Regions from separate parts of the Blastococcus colisei genome, predicted to be linked through region 2. Evidence: predicted binding sites of a transcription regulator. Region 2 holds the regulator's gene; the other holds the start of a gene.

Region 1 (9,950 bases), 1.6 Mb from region 2:
CTGCCCGGCAGGGGCGGCGCATCTCCGATGTCGCTCGCGAAGCCCTCGAGCGGTACCTCGCGTCCTGAGCAAAGGGGCCGTGAACCGCTGAGGTCGAAGGCCGGTGGCCCTCCGAACCGGGCCGCGCGCGAGGGGGCTCAGCCCTCCTCGTCCTCGCCGTCGGTGGCGTCCTCGACCTCCTGCTCGGCGTCCTCGACACCTTCCTCGATGTTCTGCTCGACACCGTCGTCGACGACGTCCGACCCGCACGCGACCGTGGTGAGGGATGCGGCAGTGATCGCGAAGGCCGCCGCGGTGGAACGGAGCAGGCGTGGGCGGGTGGACGTGGGCATGGGCACTCCTCGGTCGACGGCGGTGTTGACCGTGGAGGGGTGCCCGTGAACGGCCGGTCGGCAAACGACCATCGCGCCGGCGGCTGCTCCGGAGCCAACCGATGAGTCCTGCGCCGGGCCACGGTCTACCCATCAGCCGGCGACCCGGCCGGACGCGAGAGAGGACGGCCCCATGCCCAAGCAGATTCCCTGTCTCTGGTTCGACGGCACGGCCGAGCAGGCCGCCCGGCACTACACCTCGATCTTCCCGAACTCGAGCATCGGGGACGTCACGCGCTACGGGCCCGACATGCCCCCGCCGATGAAGGAGGGCGACGTCCTGACCGTCGACTTCACCCTCGACGGGCAGCCCTACACCGCCCTCAACGGCGGGCCCCAGTTCCCGTTCAGCGAGGCGGTCTCCTTCCAGATCATGTGCGAGGACCAGGAGGAGGCCGACCACTACTGGACCCGGCTGACCGAGGGCGGCGAGGAGAGCATGTGCGGCTGGCTCAAGGACAAGTTCGGCGTCTCCTGGCAGGTCACCCCCACGGAGCTGATGAGCATGCTCAACGATCCCGACCCCGGCCGGGCGCAGCGAGCCACCCAGGCCATGCTGCAGATGCGCCGGATCGACATCGCCGAGATCAAGCGGGCCGCCGACAGCGTCCCCGCCTGAGAGGACCCGCCCCTCCCACGAGACAGCGGCGAACCTCACCTGCGGGTTGCCGTCCTCGTGTCGGAGCGCGAGGTCGGTGGCTCGAAGGGAAGGACGGCGGGCCTCGCCGGCTCGGGCTCGCGCGAGCGAGTGGTCGCAGCCTGCCGCCACTAGGCTCGCTGAGGTGCCCACGCCCCCTGCGTCGATGACGGAGCAGTTACCCGCCCGGACCGCCGCCGTGTGGGCCGCGCTCGACCCGCTGGTGGGCGCGGGCAGCACGCTGCGGGTGCTCGACGTCGGCGGCGGCAGCGGCATGTTCGCCGTCCCGCTGGCCCGATTGGGCCACGACGTCACCGTCGTCGACCCCAGCGCCGACGCCCTCGCCACCCTGCGACGGCGGGCCGACACCGACGGCGTCGGTGCCCGGGTGCACGGCGTCCAGGGCGACGGCGACCTGCTGCACGAGGTCCTGCCCGCTGTCGACGACGCGTCCGCGGGCTACGACCTGGCCCTGTGCCACTACGTGCTCGAGGTCGTCGACGACCCGGCCGTCACCCTCCGGGAGATCGCCCGCGCCCTCCGGCCGGGCGGTCAGGTGAGCGTCGCGACGGTCAACCGCGCCGGCGCCGTGCTCGCGAGGGCCGTCGCCGGGCACCCCGTCGAGGCGCTCGCCCTCCTCGAGGACCGGGATCCCGCCCCGGGGCGCGCCAGGCCCGCCCGGCGAAGGTTCAGCCCCGACGACCTGCTCGCCCTCGTCGCGGGGGCGGCCCTCACCCCGGGGCCGTGGCGCGGCGTCTCCGTCGTCGCCGAGCTTCTGGAGGGGATGTCCGGGGCCGACCCGCAGGCCGTCCGCGCCCTCGAGGTGGCCCTCGCCGAGGCCTCGCCGTACCGGGACGTCGCCACCGGCCTGCACGTCCTGGCCGCCCGCGCGTGAGTCGCCTCCCAGACGACCTCGCCGTCCCCCCGTACGGCACCGCGACGCTCGCCGACGTGCTTCCCAGCGCCGCCGCGGCGCTCGGCGTCCCGGTCGAGCGCGGCGACCTCCCCACCGATCCGCTCGGCCTCACCGGGGCCCTCGGCGGCGCCCGCCGGGTTGCCGTGCTCCTGATCGACGGCCTGGGCGCCGACCTCGTACGGACCCACGCCGACCTCGCCCCGACCCTCGCCGCGCTCAGCAGCCCGGTCGGCGACCTCTCCGCGCCGTGCCCCAGCACCACCCCGGTCAGCCTGGCGACGCTGGGCACCGGCCTCCCGCCGGGCGCCCACGGCATCCTCGGCTTCGTCACCGCCGTCCCGGGGGAGGAGCGCGCGCTCAACCACGTCCAGTGGGGCGACGACCCCGACCCCGACGTCTGGCAGGCGCAGCGCACGGTCTTCCAGCAGGCCGACGCCGCCGGCGTCCCCGCCACCGCCGTCGGGCCCTACAGCTATGCCGGCTCCGGTCTCACCCGGGCGGTCTACCGCGGCGCCACCTACACCGGCGCGGTCAGCCACGGCGACCTCTGCGCCCTCGTGCTCGGCTCGCTGGCCGCCACGCCCCGCGCCCTCGTCTACGGCTACATCCCCGAGCTCGATCTCACCGGCCACGTGCGCGGCGTCGGCTCGGCGGCGTGGCGGAGGCAGCTGGCCTTCGTCGACCGCGTCGTCGAGGAGCTCGTCGCCGGCCTACCCGACGACGCGGCGCTGATGGTCACCGCCGACCACGGGATGCTGGACGTCCCCGACGCCACCCGTTTCGACCTCGACCAGGAGCCCGACCTCGCCGACGGCGTCCGGCTGCTGGCGGGGGAGCCGCGCGCCCGCTACGTGCACGCCGAGCCGGGCGCCGAGGACGACGTCCTGCACCGCTGGCGCGAGGTGCTCGGCGACCGGGCGTGGGTGGGCAGCCGGGAGGACGCCGTCGTGAGCGGCGTTTTCGGCCCGGTGGACGACGGCGTCGCGGAGCGGATCGGCGACGTCGTCGCCCTGGCCCGCGGCACCTGGGCACTCACCGCGCCGCGGCGGGAGCCCGGGCCCAGCAGCCTCATCGGGTACCACGGCTCGCTCACCGCCACCGAACTCGCCATCCCGCTGCTGATGGCGCGGGGACGCGCACTCGGCTGACCATCAGGCATTCGCACAGCCGCTGTGGGCTGACGCGCTCCGGCGGCTGATCGACCGGGCGGCCGGTTCTCACCGCATCCGCCGCAGGTGCGCGTAGGCTCGATGTCGATCGAGGTCTCCTCGAGTGAGCCGAGCCCGGGGTTCACCGTCCTTGGTGAACGACGGCGAACAGCACCAGCTCTGGCTGCGGGAACGACACCACGATGGCCGACTCGATGGCTGACACCCCCACGCCCACGACGGACGAGGATGCACGCGTCGACCAGTCCGCCCTGCAGGAACTGATCCTGAGCACGGAGGGGATGACCGAGTTCCTCGACGAGCTGGTGCAACTGGCCGCGGCCGGGCACGGGTCGTGCGCTATCACCGTGCGCTTGGACGACAAGACGCGGACTGTGGCCAGCAGCGACGACCTGGCCGCACGGGCCGACGAGATCCAGTACGCCCAGGACGAGGGTCCGTGCCTGGAGTCCATGCGCACCGGCGCCGTCGTGTCCGCCCCGGACATGGCCGTCGACGATCGGTGGGGCAACTACCGCAGCTATGCCCTGGCTCAAGGAGTGCGGTCGGTGCTCTCGACCCCGATGGGAGTCGATGGCCGGCACTTCGGGGCACTGAACCTGTACTCGACCGAAGCAGGCACCTTCGACGCCGAGACCCGAGCCCAGGCCGAACGCTGGGCACAGCAGGCCTCCGGTGCGGTCGGCGTCGCGCTCCGCCTGGCCGAGCGCACGCGCCACGGTCAGCAGCTGGCGGAGGCGCTGACCTCCCGCTCGATCATCGACCAGGCCATCGGCATCCTGATGGCCCAGCAGCGATGCTCGTCGGGAATGGCCTTCGAGATCTTGCGCAGCGCCTCGCAAGGCCGCAACGTCAAGCTCCGCACGATTGCCGCGGACATCGTGCGGGCCGTCGGCGAGGGATCCGACGAGACCTCCGGGTAGCCGCCACGTCGTCGCGTGGTTCGGCTGGGGGTAGTCGAGCCGACGACACGGCGGTAATCTCGCCCCAGCGGTTAGGCCTCAGCCGCGATCAGGAAGCGTCCGCCTCCCAGCCGCGCCGGTCCGGCGCAGTGCTCGACGGTCGGGCTCTGGTCGAGAGGCCTGGATCTTCGTGGATTCCTCTGCTGGGCGCGACGGCTCGGACACCGACGATGTTCAGTTGTTCGTGGCAGACGATCTGCTCGGCATCGAGGTGGTGTCGTCGGATTCCGGCACAGCCGTGACGGTGGCGCCGACCGGTGAGATCGATTCCGTCTCCGCGCCGGTGCTCCGTTCGGCACTCGTCAGCTGCCTGCGGCCACCGTGCACGCAGGTGATCGTGAACCTGACCGGAGTCACGTTCCTCAACTCCGCCGGGCTCACCGTTCTGGCAGAGGCTCACCGCCTGGCCCGGGCCGACGGAATCGAGCTCGCTGTCCGCGGTGGTGGCCGGGCAGTGCGGCGGCCGTTGCAGATCACCGGTCTCTGGGAACTCATGGCAGTACCGGCGAGCTGATGAAGGGCCGCTGAGCCCCGTGCCGTGTTTCCATGGACTGGCCAGTTCCCCTGACCGGACGCTGGCGCGACCGGCATGCGAGCGCTGTGACGACGCGCGATCCGAGGTCCTGTGCCCGGTACAGGATGGCCGGTGGCCCGCCTTCCCTCGGGTTTCACCGTGATGTGGCACCGGGACCCGACGCAGCTGGTCGATCTGCCGAGCATCCGGGCCAGCATCCGTGCCTTCCTGGCCGATGATGATGCGCCCGTCGTCCCGTTCTCGGACTGGGTCGAGCAGCTGGTTCTGGTGATCGACGAGATCACCTCGGACGCGCTCCGCCACGGCGCCGTCCCCGTGCACCTCCGCCTCCGCAACGACAGCGATCACCGACGACCACGGCTGGCGCGACGGGGCGCGTGAGCCGGCACCCGGTCAGGCCGCCGCGAACGTCACGTGCCAGGTGCGCGAGTGCGCCTGATGCGTGGCCCGGCAGGTCAGCCGGGCGGCCACGGTCGACGGGCGGCTCTCCACGCGGGTGACGACGTCCCCGTCGGGGCCGGCCAGGGTCACCACCCACCGCTCGATCTCCGAGCCCGGCGGCGTCCGCTGCTCCATCGAGACCACCGGCAGGTCGTGGAGGCCGAACAGTCCCAGTTCGCCGCGGGCGAAGTGCTGGGCGGCCTGCCCGGGCGGGGGGACGCCGGCCCGCCCGCGCAACCAGGGGAGTGCCACCTCGCCGCGGGTGTGCGCGGCGACCAGGTCGGCGCCGTCGCCCGGCACCTGCCCGTAGTAGAAGCCGTGCGGCAGCACCAGCACGTTGGCGGCGAACCGGTCACCGCCGAGGTGGCTGCACTCCCAGACGTCGGCCGGTCCCGGCGCCGGCAGGGCGCGGGCCAGGGGCCGGCCGCGCAACGCGCAGCACGCGTCGTGCCCGCCGTGCGTGCACACCAGGTAGGTGGGGCCGGGTGCCGCTGCGCCGACCGATCCGTCCCAGGGCGCGGTGAGCAGGTCGGCGTCCGACGTCCGCACCGACCACCACAGCCCTTCGTGCCCCGGGCGGCTGTCGGCGTAGGCCCAGCGGCGCCCGGAGTCGGCCAGCCGGTCCCCGGGGCGGCGGACCAGCAGGAGCCGCACCCCTTCGGCGCGGGACCGTCTCGCCAGCAGCGGCGCCACCTCGGCGTCGAACCGTGACTCGGTCAGCGCGTCGCGTCCCCAGGGGCCCGGCTGCTCGATCAGCAGCCAGCGCTGGGCGGGGGAGGCGGTCGCCACGGGGGAGTCGCCCCGGACCAGGGCCTGGACCGAGCAGCGGCTGTCGTCGAGCCGCCCCAGCGGCCGGGTGCCTTCCGGCGGGGCGCTGTTCGCCGTCACGGCGCGGTGGTCGTCCCCGCATCGGGGACGGTGGCGATCGCCTCGGTCACCAGCCGCCTCGCGAGGGTGATCCGATCGTCGGGGTCCAGGCCGGGCAGGTCACCGACCTCGAGCTCACCGACCTCCAGGAGCGCGGCCAGCGCGTCTCCCACGTCGGCCGGGAAGGAGTGCGAGCGCCGTCCGGCCAGCAGGGTCACCCGGCCGTCGGCGGCGTCCCGCAGGCTGCACCGCAGCCGGCGGCGCAGCCGCAGGACCGTGCCGGGGCCGATCGCGGCGGCCGCGGCGGACTGGGTCAGCGGGGCCACGGGCTCGGGGCGCACCTGCGCCCAGGTGCCGGCGCGCAGCCGGTCGGCGACCTCGGCGGGGTCGACCCGGCCCAGCCACTCCTGCAGGCCGGCGATCACCGCGGCCACCTCGTCGCGGACCGAGCCGGGATCGCTCAGGTCGACCCCGAGCGGCAGGGAGCCGCGCAGCTCCGGGTCGTCGGCGGCGAGGGTGCGGACCAGGTCCAGGGCGGATTCGGCCGCCGCCCACCGGGTCACCGAGTGGACCCCGATGGTCAGGTGCGCGCTGATCTCGCCCAGGGCCCTCGCCGAGTGCAGGTAGCCGCGGGGCAGGTAGAGCGCGTCGCCGGGTCGCAGCACCGCGTCGATGACCGGTTCGCGTTCCGCGGCCGCGGCGACCTCGGCCGCACGGTCGTTCCAGGGCTGGGTGCGCAGCGGGTCGCGCAGCACCGGCTCGTGGATGGTCCAGTGCTTCTCGCCGGCCACCTGGAGGACGAAGACGTCGTGCACGTCGTAGTGCGGGCTGAACCCGCGCGAGGACGGCGGGGTGACGTAGGCGTTGACCTGGGTGGGATGGCCCAGGTCGGCGGCCAGCTGGTCGGCGAACTCGATCAGTGGCGGCCAGAGCCGGTGCAGGCCCTGGAGCACGACGGTGCTGCCGTCGGCGAACAGTCGCAGCACCGCGTCCGACGACACCTGGTCGCCGATCTCGGCGCCCGCGCCCCCGGACGTGGTGAAGCGCTCGGGGTCGACGACGGCGCCGTCCTTGGCGATGCGCAGGAAGGGCGTGCGCAGTCCGCGGCGGGAGAGCAGCTCGTCGACGGCGGCCAGGTCGAGCAGGTCGGTGAAGGAGCCGCCGGTGTCCTCGGCGCGGGTCAGCAGCGGCCGGCGGGACCAGTACTGCTCGGCGAAGACGCGCGGGTCGATGTTCGTGCACCGCCGCAGGGCCGGGCGGAGCTCATGCTCCGCCCGGCCCTGGATGGTCAGGCCCTCGGTCAGGCCGAACCGTCCGCGCCACCGTCGGCACCGCCATCGGCGCCACCGTCGGCACCACCGTCGGCTCCGCCGTCCGCACCCCCGTCGGCACCCCCGTCGGCACCGCCGTCCGCGCCCCCATCGGCTCCGCCGTCGGAGCCGCCATCGGCTCCGCCGTCAGCCGGGCCGTGGGCGCCGCTGTCGGCTCCGCCGTCCGCGCCGCCGTCGTGGGTGCCCGGGCTGCCCGAGGCCCCGCCGTCGGCCGGACCTTCCGTGCTGGTCATGTCGTCGTCGTCGAGAGCCATGGCATCTCCGTCCAGGTCGGTCCGGGGCTGCCGGCCGGCAGCCTCCCGTCGCTGATACCTCCGTCATCCTCGTCCGACACCTGCACTCCTCACCAGCCGACCAGCGACGACGCCGCCAGGTCACGACCACGACACGACGCCGCGCCGCCGCGCGCGTCCCGCTGTCCGGGTCGGTACTGTCCGGATCACAGGATCGAACACTTGTTCGAGACGAGGGGAGGCGTGATGGGATCGGGACGGGTGGCGGGCTGCACAATCCTGCACGTCGACATGGACGCGTTCTTCGCCAGCGTCGAGGTGCGACGGCGCCCCGACCTGGCCGGCACCCCGGTGATCGTCGGCGGAGCCGGCAACCGGGGAGTGGTCACCTCCGCGACCTACGAGGCCCGCCGCTACGGCGTGCACGCAGCCATGCCGACCGCCCGGGCCCTCCGGCTGTGCCCGACGGCGACCGTGCTGCCGGGGGACATGGCGCTCTACAGCGAGGTCTCGCGGTCGGTGATGGCGCTGTTCCGCTCGATCACCCCGCTGGTCGAGCCCCTCTCGCTGGACGAGGCCTTCCTCGACGTCTCGGGTGCCGGGCGCCGGCTGGGGGACGCGGCGGAGATCGGCGAGTACATCCGCGCCCGGGTCTTCGACGAGCAGGGGATCACCTGCTCGGTCGGGGTGGCCGGCACCAAGTTCGTCGCCAAGCTGGCCTCCACCCGCGCCAAGCCCGACGGGATGCTGGTCGTCCGCCCGCCGGAGGTCATGGACTTCCTCCACCCGCTGCCCGTGGGAGCGCTGTGGGGCGTGGGCCCCAAGACCGAGGAGCAGTTGCTCCGCCTCGGGCTGCGCACCGTCGGCGACCTCGCGCACGTGCCGGCCAGGACCCTCCAGCGGGCGGTGGGCGCGACCTCGGGCTCGCACCTGCACGAGCTGTCCTGGGGCCGCGATCCGCGCCGGGTGGTTCCACACGAGCCCGAGAAGTCCACCGGGCACGAGGAGACCTTCGGCACCGACGTCGACGACCCGGTGGTGATCCACCGCGAGCTCCTCCTGCTGGCCGAGCGGACGGCGGGCCGGCTGCGCGCCGGAGGATGGCTGGCCCGCACGGTCAGCATCAAGGTCCGGTTCGCCGACTTCGCCACGATCACCCGCAGCCGCACCCTCGACGTCCCCACCGACGTGGGACAGGAGCTCTACGACACCGCGCGGGCCCTCTACGACGCGCTCGGCCTCGAGCGGGCCCGCATCCGGCTGGTCGGCGTCCGGGCCGAGCGCCTGATCGACGCGGGCTCCGCTCCGCAGCAGCTGGAGCTCGGTGCCCGGGAGCGCGGCCGCCGGGAGGCCGAGCTCGCCGCGGACCGCGCGGCGCGCCGGTTCGGCGCCGGCGCGGTCCGGCCGGCGACGCTGCTCCACCGGTCGGGGCGGCCGGGTGGGCAGGGTGGGCAGGAGTGGAGTGGGCAGGGCGCATCCGCTGGTCAGCGAGCCAGGAACCGCAGCGGCCCCCCGGTCGTTGCCTACCCGGAGGAGTGATCGAGCGACGATCGAACACGGGTCGTCGCGTGGTCGCCTTTCGCAGCCCGCAAAGGCCTCGTATCCTCGAAGTCACCGTCGGCGGGAGCCACCGACGGCCCTGGCTCCGCCCACCTGGAGGTCGACGTGCCGCTCTCCGAGCACGAGCAGCGTCTGCTGGAGCAGATCGAGCGCGCCCTCGTCGATGACGATCCCAAGTTCGCCTCGTCTGTACGCACCGGTGACCGCCGGTTGAAGGCCCGCCGCGCATTGCAGGTCGGCGTCGTCCTGGTGGTCATCGGGCTCGCGGGTCTGGTCGGCGGCGCCGTCGCCCAGTCCGTCCCCGTCGGCGCCCTGGGCTCGCTGGTGATGTTCGCCGGTGCGGCCCTCGCCGTCCTGAACTACAAGGCGGCCACCGGCGTGGTCGAGGCCGGCAGCGCGCCGGCCGACAGTCGTGGGCCGGCCGGGCCCGGGCGACCCGGGCGCCCTGGCCGTGCGAACCGGCCGGGCCGGCAGCCGCTGAAGAGCCGCCTCGAGGAGCGCTTCCGCCGGCGCTACGACCAGTAGCCCACCGCGCATGCCCTGAGAGCCGCCGCCCCTCCGGACGGCGGCTCTCGGCGTCGGGGGAGCGGATGCTCAGGCCGGGCGGGTCCACCGGCGGAGCAGGAACCGGCGAGGGACCCTCCGGGCCACCGCGGTGGCCAGCCGGCTCCCGGCGCCGCTGACCAGGGACGCCGGCCAGAGCCGGGCGCGCAGGCGGGCGCCGCGGGGCAGGGTGGCCAGCAGCCCCCGCCGGGCGGTCTGCACGGCGTCGGCCAGGTCGGGGTGCACGCGCTGATCGGCGGCCGGCCCGTAGCTGGCGGACTCCTCGGCCAGGGCCAGCCGCAGCACCGCGTCGGCGCCCTCGCCGGGCGTGCCGGTCCGGCCCAGGACGGCTCCCAGCTCGCGGGCGGTCCGCCGTGGGGTCCAC
Region 2 (9,950 bases):
AGCATGCCGGTGTCGGCCGTCCGGTGCCGACCGAGCTCGCCGGATGCACGATGGCGACCAGGGAGCGCGGGAGCGGCGGGCCGAGCCGGAGCACCCTCCGGCGCGCGACGCCGGCCGATGTCCAGTGACTCGCCGGTCTCCGGAGCGCGCCGCCGTCCGGCCGACGGCGACTCCGCCGTCTCCGGGGCGCGGCGACGCCCGGTCGCCGGCGGCTCCGCGACCTCAGGGGCGCGTCGGCGCCCCACGGACGCGAACTGTGCCGTCTCCTCAGCGGTCCGACGACCGCCGGTCGACGGGGGTTCGGGGACGACGGACAGGTCGCGCACCATCGCCAGCCCGGCGGTGGCGGCGCCGTCGGCATCCGTCGATCGGGCCCGGCGGCCCGAGGGGTGGCGTGCGACGGACATCTCCTGCGCGCCCGGAGCAGCGGCGGGGGGCCCGGTCGGCCCGGCGGCGACGGCGAGGTGCCGTTCGGGCAGGCGCAGCGATGCCAGGTCGGTCCACGCGGTCTCCTCGACACCGCCGAGGACGACGCGCACCCACACCTGGCAGGAACCGTTGGCGTCGTGCCGCCAGCCGAGCAGCTCGCCTGCCCACCAGGTCCCTGCCTGGTAGACCTCGACGGCTTGGGGTTGATCGGTGAACACAGCTGCTCGGTTCTCCATGGCGCCTGACACGCGACGACCGTAAGCGGTAAACCGACCACTGAGCGTGAAGGCGCCCGCACTGAGGGTTGACGAAGTCGCGCCTCGACGTTGTGGACCTATTGCCGTGGCGAGCACGGCGGGCAGGGGCCCGGGCGTCGTCGCGGCCGTTCCGTGCGCTTCCCGCTGGTCGAGCGCTCGGACCCAGCGCGACAACCTCCGACTGCGCGGCGCTCCGCTCACGGGAGGAGCAGGGTCTGACCAGGGACGAGGTCGGCGCCCTGCAGGTGGTTCAGCGTCTGGATCTCGTCGACCAGGGCGCGGACGTCCCCGGAGCCGTCCAGCGAAGAAGCGATGGACCACAGCGTGTCGCCCGGCTGCACCACGACACTGGTCTCCCCCGCCAGGCGCAGGCCGCCGGAGTCACCCCCGAGGAGCGGACCCACCCAGGATCCCACCGCTACGCCCGCGGCCAGTGCCATCACGACGGCGAGCCGCCGGGCGCGGCGGGTCAACCGCAGACCGGCCGCCGAGGCACTCGTCGCAGCAGGGCGCCGACCGGCCGAGGGCCGGCGAGGTGCACCAGCGGTGGGCGCGGGAGCCCGACCGATGGGACGCGGCCCGGCGGTCCGGCGCGCAGGGGTGCCAGGCGCGACGGGAGGGCGGCACACGCCGACCCTCGACGGGTTCCGGCGCGACGGTCGGGCCAGCGGGGCGCGCGTCGCGGCGGCATCGCCGGCGTCACCGGCCACCACCAATCGCGGCCGCCACGGCGCCAGGATCTCCTCGTCGAACTCCAGTACGGCTTGTGCGACGCTCCCCATGACCCGTCCTCCTCTGTTTCCCGGCTCGTCCAGCGTTCGAACGCTTGTTCGATTCGAACGCCTGTGCGATGTCTACCGCACAGGTCCGACGAAAGCCACCGGACGCGGCCGGCGACTTCGAACATGTGTTTGATCCGAGCCCGGAAAAGCGCTACCGTCGTCCCACGGACACAGGCGCTGCGCGAGCGGCGGACGAGGAGGCGACGTGGCGGAGAAGAGCGGGAGCTCAGGCGGCCGCAAGGCGTCGGCGGACACCGGCGCCACGACCGGGACGGCGGCGGTCCGATCGTTCCCCGACCGGGGTGCCGACGGCGACGGCCTGACCCAGCGCCAGCGCCGCGTGCTGGAGGTCATCCGCGACTCGATCGAACGGCGCGGCTACCCGCCCTCGGTGCGCGAGATCGGCGAGGCGGTCGGTCTGTCGTCGGCCTCGTCGGTCGCCCACCAGCTCTCGGTGCTGCAGAAGAAGGGCTGGCTGCGGCGCGACCCCAATCGCCCCCGCGCCCTGGACGTCCGGCTTCCCGGCGACTCGCCGCACACCGTCCCGGCACCCGCCGAGGTCGGTCAGGGCGACGACACCCAGCTCTCGGCGCCGACCTACGTCCCGTTGGTCGGCCGCATCGCCGCCGGTGGCCCGGTGCTCGCCGAGCAGGCGGTCGAGGACGTCTTCCCCCTCCCCCGCGAGCTCGTCGGCGAGGGAACGCTCTTCATGCTGAAGGTGGTCGGCGACTCGATGGTCGAGGCCGCCATCTGCGACGGCGACTGGGTCGTGGTGCGGCAGCAGCCGACGGCGGAGAACGGCGAGATCGTCGCCGCGATGATCGACGGCGAGGCCACGGTCAAGACCTACAAGCGACGCGACGGCCACGTCTGGCTGCTGCCGCACAACCCGGCGTACGAGCCCATCCCGGGCGACGACGCGACCGTCCTCGGCCGGGTCGTGAGCGTCCTGCGCCGAGTCTGACAGCGGACCCCGTCCCTCCCCGTCCGACGGCGAGCCGAGGGACGGGGCCACGACGCCGTGCCGCGAACCTCAGGGTCGGCGGCGCAGCTTGCCGCCGAGCCAGACGGCCACCGTGGCCACGGAGGCGGCGATGAGAGCCGACGTCCAGGGGGACAGTCCCGACCGGGTCAGGTCGCTGAAGCTGGGAACGACACCGTCGGGGGCCGGCTGGGTGGCCTCGACGATCGCAGGCGCCAGCGGGACGCGGGTGAGGTCGCTGGGCAGCCCCTCGCTGGCGACGAGCAGGCTCTGGCCGTCCGCCGCGAACGTGATCGCCTCGCCCTGGGGAGAGTCCGGCAGCGGGATGATCGCCGGTTCCGCGGACAGGGCGCCGACGACGTCGCTGCCGGTCAACGGCCAGACGTAGGCGTCGGTGTAGGTGCGCAGCGCCAGACGCCGGCCATCGGCGGACACCGCACCGCCGGTGACCAGCAGTTGGCCGGCCCGCCCCACGGGTCCACCGGCGGTCCCGGTGAGCGTCATGTTCACGCCGGCCACCTTCGCGAGCGCCACGGTGCCGCCGTCCACGAGCGCCGACGCGGGGGTGCTGTACACCCCGCTGGCGCCGAGCACCTCCTTGGTCACCACGTACGGGGTTCCGTCCGGCGCGAGGAGGAGGGCCTCGGCATCGTGGGGCCCGTCGGGGTAGGTGAGCCGGAAGACACCCGTCGTCCCGTCCGGGCGGAGAGCCAGCAGCGCCACCGTCGTCCGCGTGGTGTTGTTGTCGCCCGTGTCGGCCAGCCACACGCTGCCGTCCGCGGCGACCGCCATGTCTTCGGGGTCGTAGGGGTCGACCGCGGCGGTGTGGGAGTCGATCACCTGGCACGCGGCGTCGAGCATGTGAACGGCCAGTTGCTCGCCGCCGTCGTTCATGGCGAGATACCCGTCGCCGACGGCGACCAGCCCGGAGATCTCCGCCAGCCGGGGGTCGGTGATCTGGCACTGGGTGGCCGGCGCCGCGGCGACGTCCTCGGCCGACGCGGGCACGGCACAGCCGAGGACGACGCCGGCACCGAGGACTCCCCCGGCCGCCAGCAGCCGCCCCCGCACGCCGCTACGCGGTCTGCCGGCCTCGGGCACGTACCCAGCGTGACAGAACGATTGCATCGAGTCTGTGAACCACGCCCAACAGCAGGATGCCCACGGCACCCCCGACGACGGCGTCGGTGATCCAGTGGAAGTCCAGCGACACCATCGAGACGCCGGTCGCGACGGGGCCGGCCACGCTCAGCCACCAGAACGCGCGCTGCACCCTGGCCGGCAGTCCGCACTCCACGGCCAGCCACCGCGCCACACCCCACATGATCACGGCGTTGGCCACGTGCCCCGACGGGAAGGAGACCCCGTCGACGTGGAAGAAGAGCTCGTCGGGATGCCCGGGCGCCGTGCGGCCGGTGCCGAACTTGAGGGCGTAGACGCCGACGGTGAGGGTGCCGAGGGCGAGCAGGACGCGGAACAGCGGGATCCAGGTGTGCCGCCGCCAGGCCAGGTAGCCCACCAGGATCGCCAGCACGATAAGGATCGTGGCGCGTCCGCCGAGCTGGGTGACGGCCCAGATCACGGGGTAGGCGGCCGAGTCCCGCAGACCCCAGCCACCGATGATCTCCGACACCCGCAGGTCGATCCGCTCGAGGACGCCGCCGGCGAGCAGGTCGGCCGTAACCACGCTCCCGACGACCAGCGCGAGCAGCATGACCCACCACGGCGGCCGGCCGATCGAGACGACACGGGTCCGCTCGGGCACGCCGACGTCCCGCACCACGCCGCTCGTCACGCCGTCACGGTACCGGCCCGTGACCTCCCCGTGATCCGGACGAGGCGGTTCCACCCCGACAGGGTCGGACGATGCGGTCAGGCGACCGGGACGGCGAACTGCTCGAGCATCGCGGCGAGTCCGCCGTCCACCCGCGCGCTCAGTCGGGTACCGGCGTCCTCGTGCCGCTCGCTGAGCACCTCGCCGTCGCGGTGGACCCGGGCGACCAGATCGCCGCGGTCGTAGGGCACGAGGACCTCGATGTCGACGTCCGGGTGCGGCAGCCGGGCGGCGATCAGATCGCGCAGGCCGTCGATACCGGCACCGGTGCGGGCCGACACCCAGACCGCGCCGGGCAGGGCCCGGCGAAGGGTCAGGACGTCGTCCTCGGTCATGGCGTCGACCTTGTTGACGACGATGACCTCCGGCACCGCCGCTGCGTCGATCTCGCCGAGGACCACGCGCACGGCGTCGATCTGGCCCAGTGGATCCGGGTCGGAGCCGTCCACGACGTGCAGGAGCAGGTCGGCGGCAGCGACCTCCTCCAGCGTGGAGCGGAAGGCGTCGACCAGCTGGTGCGGCAGGTGCCGGACGAATCCGACGGTGTCGGTCAGCGTGTACTCCCGGCCGTCCGGGGATTGCGCGCGGCGCACCGTGGGGTCCAGGGTGGCGAACAGCGCGTTCTCCACCAGCACCCCGGCGCCGGTGAGCGCGTTCAGCAGGCTCGACTTGCCCGCGTTCGTGTACCCGGCGATGGCCACGCTGGGCGTCGCGTTCCGGTCCCGGCTGGACCGCTGGGTGGCCCGCGCGGTCGCCATGCCGGCGATCTCCCGGCGCAGCTTGCTCACCCGCGCGCGGATGCGTCGCCGGTCGGTCTCGATCTTGGTCTCACCCGGACCGCGGGTGCCGATGCCGCCACCCCCGGCGACCCGGCCACCGGCCTGCCGGGACAGCGACTCACCCCAGCCGCGCAGGCGCGGCAGCATGTACTGCATCTGGGCCAGCTCGACCTGGGCCTTGCCCTCCCGGCTGCTCGCGTGCTGGGCGAAGATGTCCAGGATCAGCGCGGTCCGGTCGACCACCTTGACCTTGAGGATCTTCTCCAGCTGGTTGAGCTGCCCAGGAGTCAGCTCCCCGTCGCAGATCACGGTGTCGGCGCCGGTCGCGGCCACGATGTCGCGAATCTCGTTCGCCTTGCCGGAGCCCACGTAAGTGGCGGCGTCCGGCTTGTCGCGGCGCTGGCTCACCGCCTCCAGCACCTGCGAACCGGCGGTCTCGGCCAGTGCGGCGAGTTCTGCCAGGGACCGGTCGGCGTCGGCCTGGGTGCCCTCGGTCCACACCCCGACCAGCACGACGCGCTCGAGGCGCAGCTGCCGGTACTCGACCTCGGTGACGTCGGCGAGCTCGGTGGACAGCCCGGCGACGCGGCGCAGCGCCCCGCGGGCCTCGAGGGCGTAGGAGCCGGTCGTGTCGTCGGGCTCGCCCCACTGCCCGGCGGGCGCAGGCCGTGCGTCGAGGCCGGTGGTGTCGTCGAACGGGACATCGGGAGCGGTCGTCATCGGCTCCAGCGTGGCACGGGGGGCGGAAACAGGCACCTGACTTGTCATCGCCGGGTACAACACCGCGCGACTCCGCATGCATCCCGTCCGGTCGCGGGTAGGGCGGGAGGGACATCCCGGGCACCGAGGAGGTAGCGATGAGCGAGAGCGGATCGAGCAGTCTGGGCGCCGACAGCGAACTCGACGACCCCGGCCGCGACCCGAAGGGCCTGGATCCGCCGCGGAACCTGTTCGGTGGCGGCCCTGACCAGGACAGCGGTCAGGGGAAGCCGCAGGACAGTCCGGGTGTCGAAGGTCAAGGGTTGATGCCCGAGTCGCCGACCGAGGACGACGAGCGGGCCTGACGCGCCTCAGCCGGCCAGCCACTCCGGGCACAGCTCGCCGGCGGCGACCAGCACCGCGGGTCCGGTGAGCACGGTCGTCCCGGGGGTCACCTGCACCGACAGGCGGCCCCCGGGGACGTCGACGAGGACCGTCCCCTCGGTCCGTCCCGCAGCGGTGAGCGCGGCGTAGCCCGCGGCGCAGGCGCCGGTGCCGCAGGACCGGGTTTCCCCCACCCCGCGCTCGACGACCCGCAGCCGGACGTGCGCTCCGGGCTCCAGCACGTTGACCAGCTCCACGTTGACACCGTCCGGGAACAGCGCCGCGTCGAACTCCGGCGTCCTGGTGAGGTCCAGCGCGTCGACGTCGACGTCGGTGAGGCAGGCCAGGTGCGGGTTGCCCATCGAGACGGCGAGCCCGGCGAACGTCACACCCCCGACGACGGCCTTCCCGGCGCCGAACTCGCGGGCCGGCCCCATGTCCACCCAGTAGTTCCCGTCGGCCGTCGCGCCGACCCGGCGAGGACCACCGCGCGTGCCCACCAGGACGCCGGCCTCGCAGGTGGCCCGGTCCAGCAGACCCTCGCTGACCAGCGCGTGCAGGAACAGCCGGATCCCGTTGCCGCACATCTCGGCGGTCGACCCGTCGGCGTTGCGGTGGTCCATGAACCACTCGCAGCTCTCCAGGTGGCCGCCCAGCACCGCTGCGGCGTCCGGCACGTGCACGCTGCGCACCAACCGCAGCGCGCCGTCGCCACCGAGCCCGCCCCTCCGGTCGCACAGCCGTCGGACGAGGCCGCCGTCCAGCCGGTCCTCCGGCCACAGGCCGCCGTCGGGATCGGGTAGGACGACGAAGTCGTTCTCCGTGCCGTGCCCGACGAGCACGCGGGGAGCGGTTCGGGAAGTCACGGCTCGATCGTACGGGCGGTGATCACCGCGGAGACGGCGTCGACCAGGTCCGGCCGCGCGGCATCGAACCAGCTGATCGTTGCGTCACGACGGAACCAGGACCGCTGCCGGCGCACGAACCGCCGCGTCGTGGAGACCGTGCGCTCGCGCGCCGCCTCGGGACTCAGCTCACCGTCGAACTGGGCCAGCACCTGGGCGTAGCCCAGCGCCCGGGAGGCGGTGGGACCGTCCCGCAGGCCGTCCTGGTTCAGCCGCGCCACCTCGTCGACGAAGCCCGCCGCCCACATCCGGTCCACCCGCGCCGCGACCCGCTGGTCGAGCTCGGCAGGCTCCCGGTCCAGGCCGATGACGACGGCCGGGTAGTACGGGCGGGGCTCGGGCAACTGCGCGCGGAAGGGTCTTCCGGTGAGCTCGATGACCTCGAGAGCCCGGACGATCCGTCGTCCGTTGCTGGACAGCACCGCGGCCGCCGCTGCCGGGTCCAGCCCCGCCAGCCGCTCGTGCAGCGCGGCAGGTCCCACTGTCGCCAGTTCCGCCTCGAGCCGGGCCCGCAGCTCCGGGTCCGTGCCGGGGAAGTCGAGCTCGTCCAGGACGGCGCGGAGATAGAGACCGGAGCCGCCGACCAGCAGGGGCACGGTGCCCGTAGCGCGAAGGCGGTCGATCTCGGCCCGGGCGAGGTCGCGGTACTCCGCCACGGATGCGGCCTGGCGGACGTGCCAGAGGTCGAGCAGGTGGTGCACGACGCCGTCCCGTTCCGCGAGGTCGGGTTTGGCGGTCCCGATGTCCATGCCGCGGTAGAGCTGCATGGAGTCGGCGTTGACCACCTCGCCGCCGAGGCGGTGGGCCAGCGCCACGGCGAGCGCCGTCTTCCCGGTCGCCGTCGGGCCGACGATCGCCACCACCGGCGGGATGGTCACGAGCCCCCCTGGCTGGCGCTCGTCGGCCCCGTGCCCGACGGTGCCCTGCCCCTGCGTGACCTCGCAAGCTCGGTCACGTGCCCTCCTCGCAGGCGCTCGTCGGCCCCGTGCCCGACGGTGCCCTGCCCCTGCGTGACCTCGCAAGCTCGGTCACGAGCCCCCCTCGCAGGCGCTCGTCGTCCCCGTGCCCGACGGTGCCCTGCCCCTGCGTGACCTCGCAAGCTCGGTCACGCCGCCACCCACGAGGCGACGAGGTAGCCGACCCCGAACGGCGCCGCGTCGTGGTGGAGCTGCGCGGCGATCGACCGGCCGTCGAGGGCGGCGCCGACCGCGCGCCACACCGGCACACCGGCGGCCAGCAGTCGCTCCCCCGCGTCGGGGTCGAGGGCGGCGAGGGCCGCGGCGTTCCCGGCTGCCAGCGACCGGGCGACGTCGGCGTCGAACGGCCCGGCGGCGTCGTCGAGGTAGCCCGGGGCCTTGACGTTGCGCCGCGCCGAGCCATCTCCCATGGCCAGGACTCCCAGCGGGGTGGGCAGGTCACGGACGAGCTGCCCGAGGTCGGCCGGGGCGACGCCGACCCGTGTGCCGGCGAAGCCGGCCTCCTCGAGCAGCCACGCCCCCAGCGTGTGCGCCAGCGGCACCCGGCGACCCCCCGGCCGGACGCGTCCCTGGAACGGGATCTCCAGATCCAGCCCGACGCCGCGGAGGGTGCCGACGTCGCCGGCCCCGAGGCGCTCGCGCGGGGCAGCTCCCTCCCCCACCACGACGACGACCTCTGGCCGCACCGCCAGCAGCTCGGTCACGGCGGCAGCGCACGCGTTCCTCAGCGCCCTCGTGCCGGCGTCCGCCCGGCCCTCGACGGCGGGCAGCAGGAGCGGCGGCGCGGGGCAGAAGGCCACGGCGACGGAGGCACGCGTGCCCGGCGGGGGCGGCCCTGGGGAAACGGCACTCACGCCGGTCAGTCTCCCGGATGCGACGTGGGACACTGCCGGACGTGTCGAGCACGGACAACCCCGGTAACGGGGCGCAGCAGGACTCTTCGCCGATTGCGGAGAACCCGGAGACGGTCGGCGCGGAGGCGGTGAACGACCCGATGGCCGGCGCCGAGACGCCGGATCCGGCCGCGGAGGCAGCCACCCCCGAGGCGTCGGGCACCGAGGAGTCGGGCACCGAGCCGACGGCCGATGCCATGCCGGCCGAGACCCCTCCGGCGCAGGCGCCGGCGCCGGAGGCATCGGTGCCGAGCACATCCACCTCGGAGGCGGTCACCCCGCAGGCCGGCACCCCGGAGGCGCCGGCGCCCGGCGACGCCTCGGTCGCCGACCCGACCGCGGACGCACCGGTTCCGGCGCCCCCGAAGCCGCGCCCCATGGCCCCCCGCCCGGTGCCGCGCCCGATGCCCCAGCCCGCACCCGCAGCGGCCGCTCCCGAGCCGGCCGTCGAGGTGCCCGCCGTTCCCGCCAGTGACCCCACGCAGTGGGGCCGCGTCGACGAGGAGGGCACGGTCTACGTGCGCACGGCCGAGGGCGAGCGCGCCGTCGGTTCGTGGCAGGCCGGCGAGCCCGCCGAGGGGCTGGCCCACTACGGGCGCCGCTACGACGACCTCGCCACCGAGGTGACCCTGCTCGAGGCGCGCCTGAAGGCGCACACCGGCAACCCGTCGGAGATCCGCGGCAAGGCGCAGGGACTCGCCGAGACGATCCCGGCCGCCGCGGCCGTCGGTGATCTCGACGGTCTCGCCGCCCGGGCGCGGGCCATGGTGGACACCGCCGACTCCGCGGCTGCCGAGTACCGGGCCGAGAAGGCCGCCGCCCGCGCGGCGCAGGTCGCCCGCAAGGAGACGCTCGCCGCGGAGGCCGAGCAGATCGCCGCCGAGTCGACGTCGTGGAAGGCGGCCGGCGACCGGCTGAAGGCCATCGTCGAGGAGTGGAAGACGATCCGCGGGATCGACCGCAAGACCGACGAGGCCCTGTGGACCCGCTTCGCCGCGGCCCGGGACGCCTTCGGGCGGCGCCGCGGCG

What was found. The regulator LexA, encoded in region 2, represses DNA repair genes until DNA is damaged. The targets are predictions, from matches to a motif close to TCGAACANNTGTTCGA.
Region 1: the regulator LexA is predicted to act here: its motif matches at 7,677-7,692, upstream of dinB (DNA polymerase IV).

What each region holds. Positions count from the first base shown of each region.
Region 1 is NZ_VFQE01000001.1:2,999,654-3,009,603, reverse strand. It holds gene FHU33_RS14270 (CopG family transcriptional regulator) at 1-68, shown strand, start outside; gene FHU33_RS14265 (hypothetical protein) at 138-332, opposite strand; gene FHU33_RS14260 (VOC family protein) at 505-990, shown strand; gene FHU33_RS14255 (class I SAM-dependent methyltransferase) at 1,154-1,903, shown strand; gene FHU33_RS14250 (alkaline phosphatase family protein) at 1,900-3,072, shown strand; gene FHU33_RS14245 (GAF and ANTAR domain-containing protein) at 3,288-4,016, shown strand; gene FHU33_RS14240 (STAS domain-containing protein) at 4,240-4,569, shown strand; gene FHU33_RS14235 (hypothetical protein) at 4,702-4,971, shown strand; gene FHU33_RS14230 (ferredoxin family protein) at 4,984-5,919, opposite strand; gene FHU33_RS14225 (cupin domain-containing protein) at 5,916-6,884, opposite strand; gene FHU33_RS14220 (BatC protein) at 7,199-7,483, opposite strand; gene dinB (DNA polymerase IV) at 7,709-9,001, shown strand; gene FHU33_RS14210 (DUF3040 domain-containing protein) at 9,128-9,547, shown strand; gene FHU33_RS14205 (transglutaminase TgpA family protein) at 9,617-9,950, opposite strand, start outside.
Region 2 is NZ_VFQE01000001.1:1,383,009-1,392,958, reverse strand. It holds gene FHU33_RS06660 (hypothetical protein) at 1-677, opposite strand, end outside; gene FHU33_RS24850 (LysM peptidoglycan-binding domain-containing protein) at 884-1,159, opposite strand; gene lexA (transcriptional repressor LexA) at 1,674-2,432, shown strand; gene FHU33_RS06645 (hypothetical protein) at 2,502-3,551, opposite strand; gene FHU33_RS06640 (phosphatase PAP2 family protein) at 3,526-4,245, opposite strand; gene hflX (GTPase HflX) at 4,323-5,783, opposite strand; gene FHU33_RS06630 (hypothetical protein) at 5,921-6,127, shown strand; gene dapF (diaminopimelate epimerase) at 6,134-7,012, opposite strand; gene miaA (tRNA (adenosine(37)-N6)-dimethylallyltransferase MiaA) at 7,009-7,929, opposite strand; gene FHU33_RS06615 (class III extradiol ring-cleavage dioxygenase family protein) at 8,157-8,882, opposite strand; gene FHU33_RS06610 (DUF349 domain-containing protein) at 8,924-9,950, shown strand, end outside.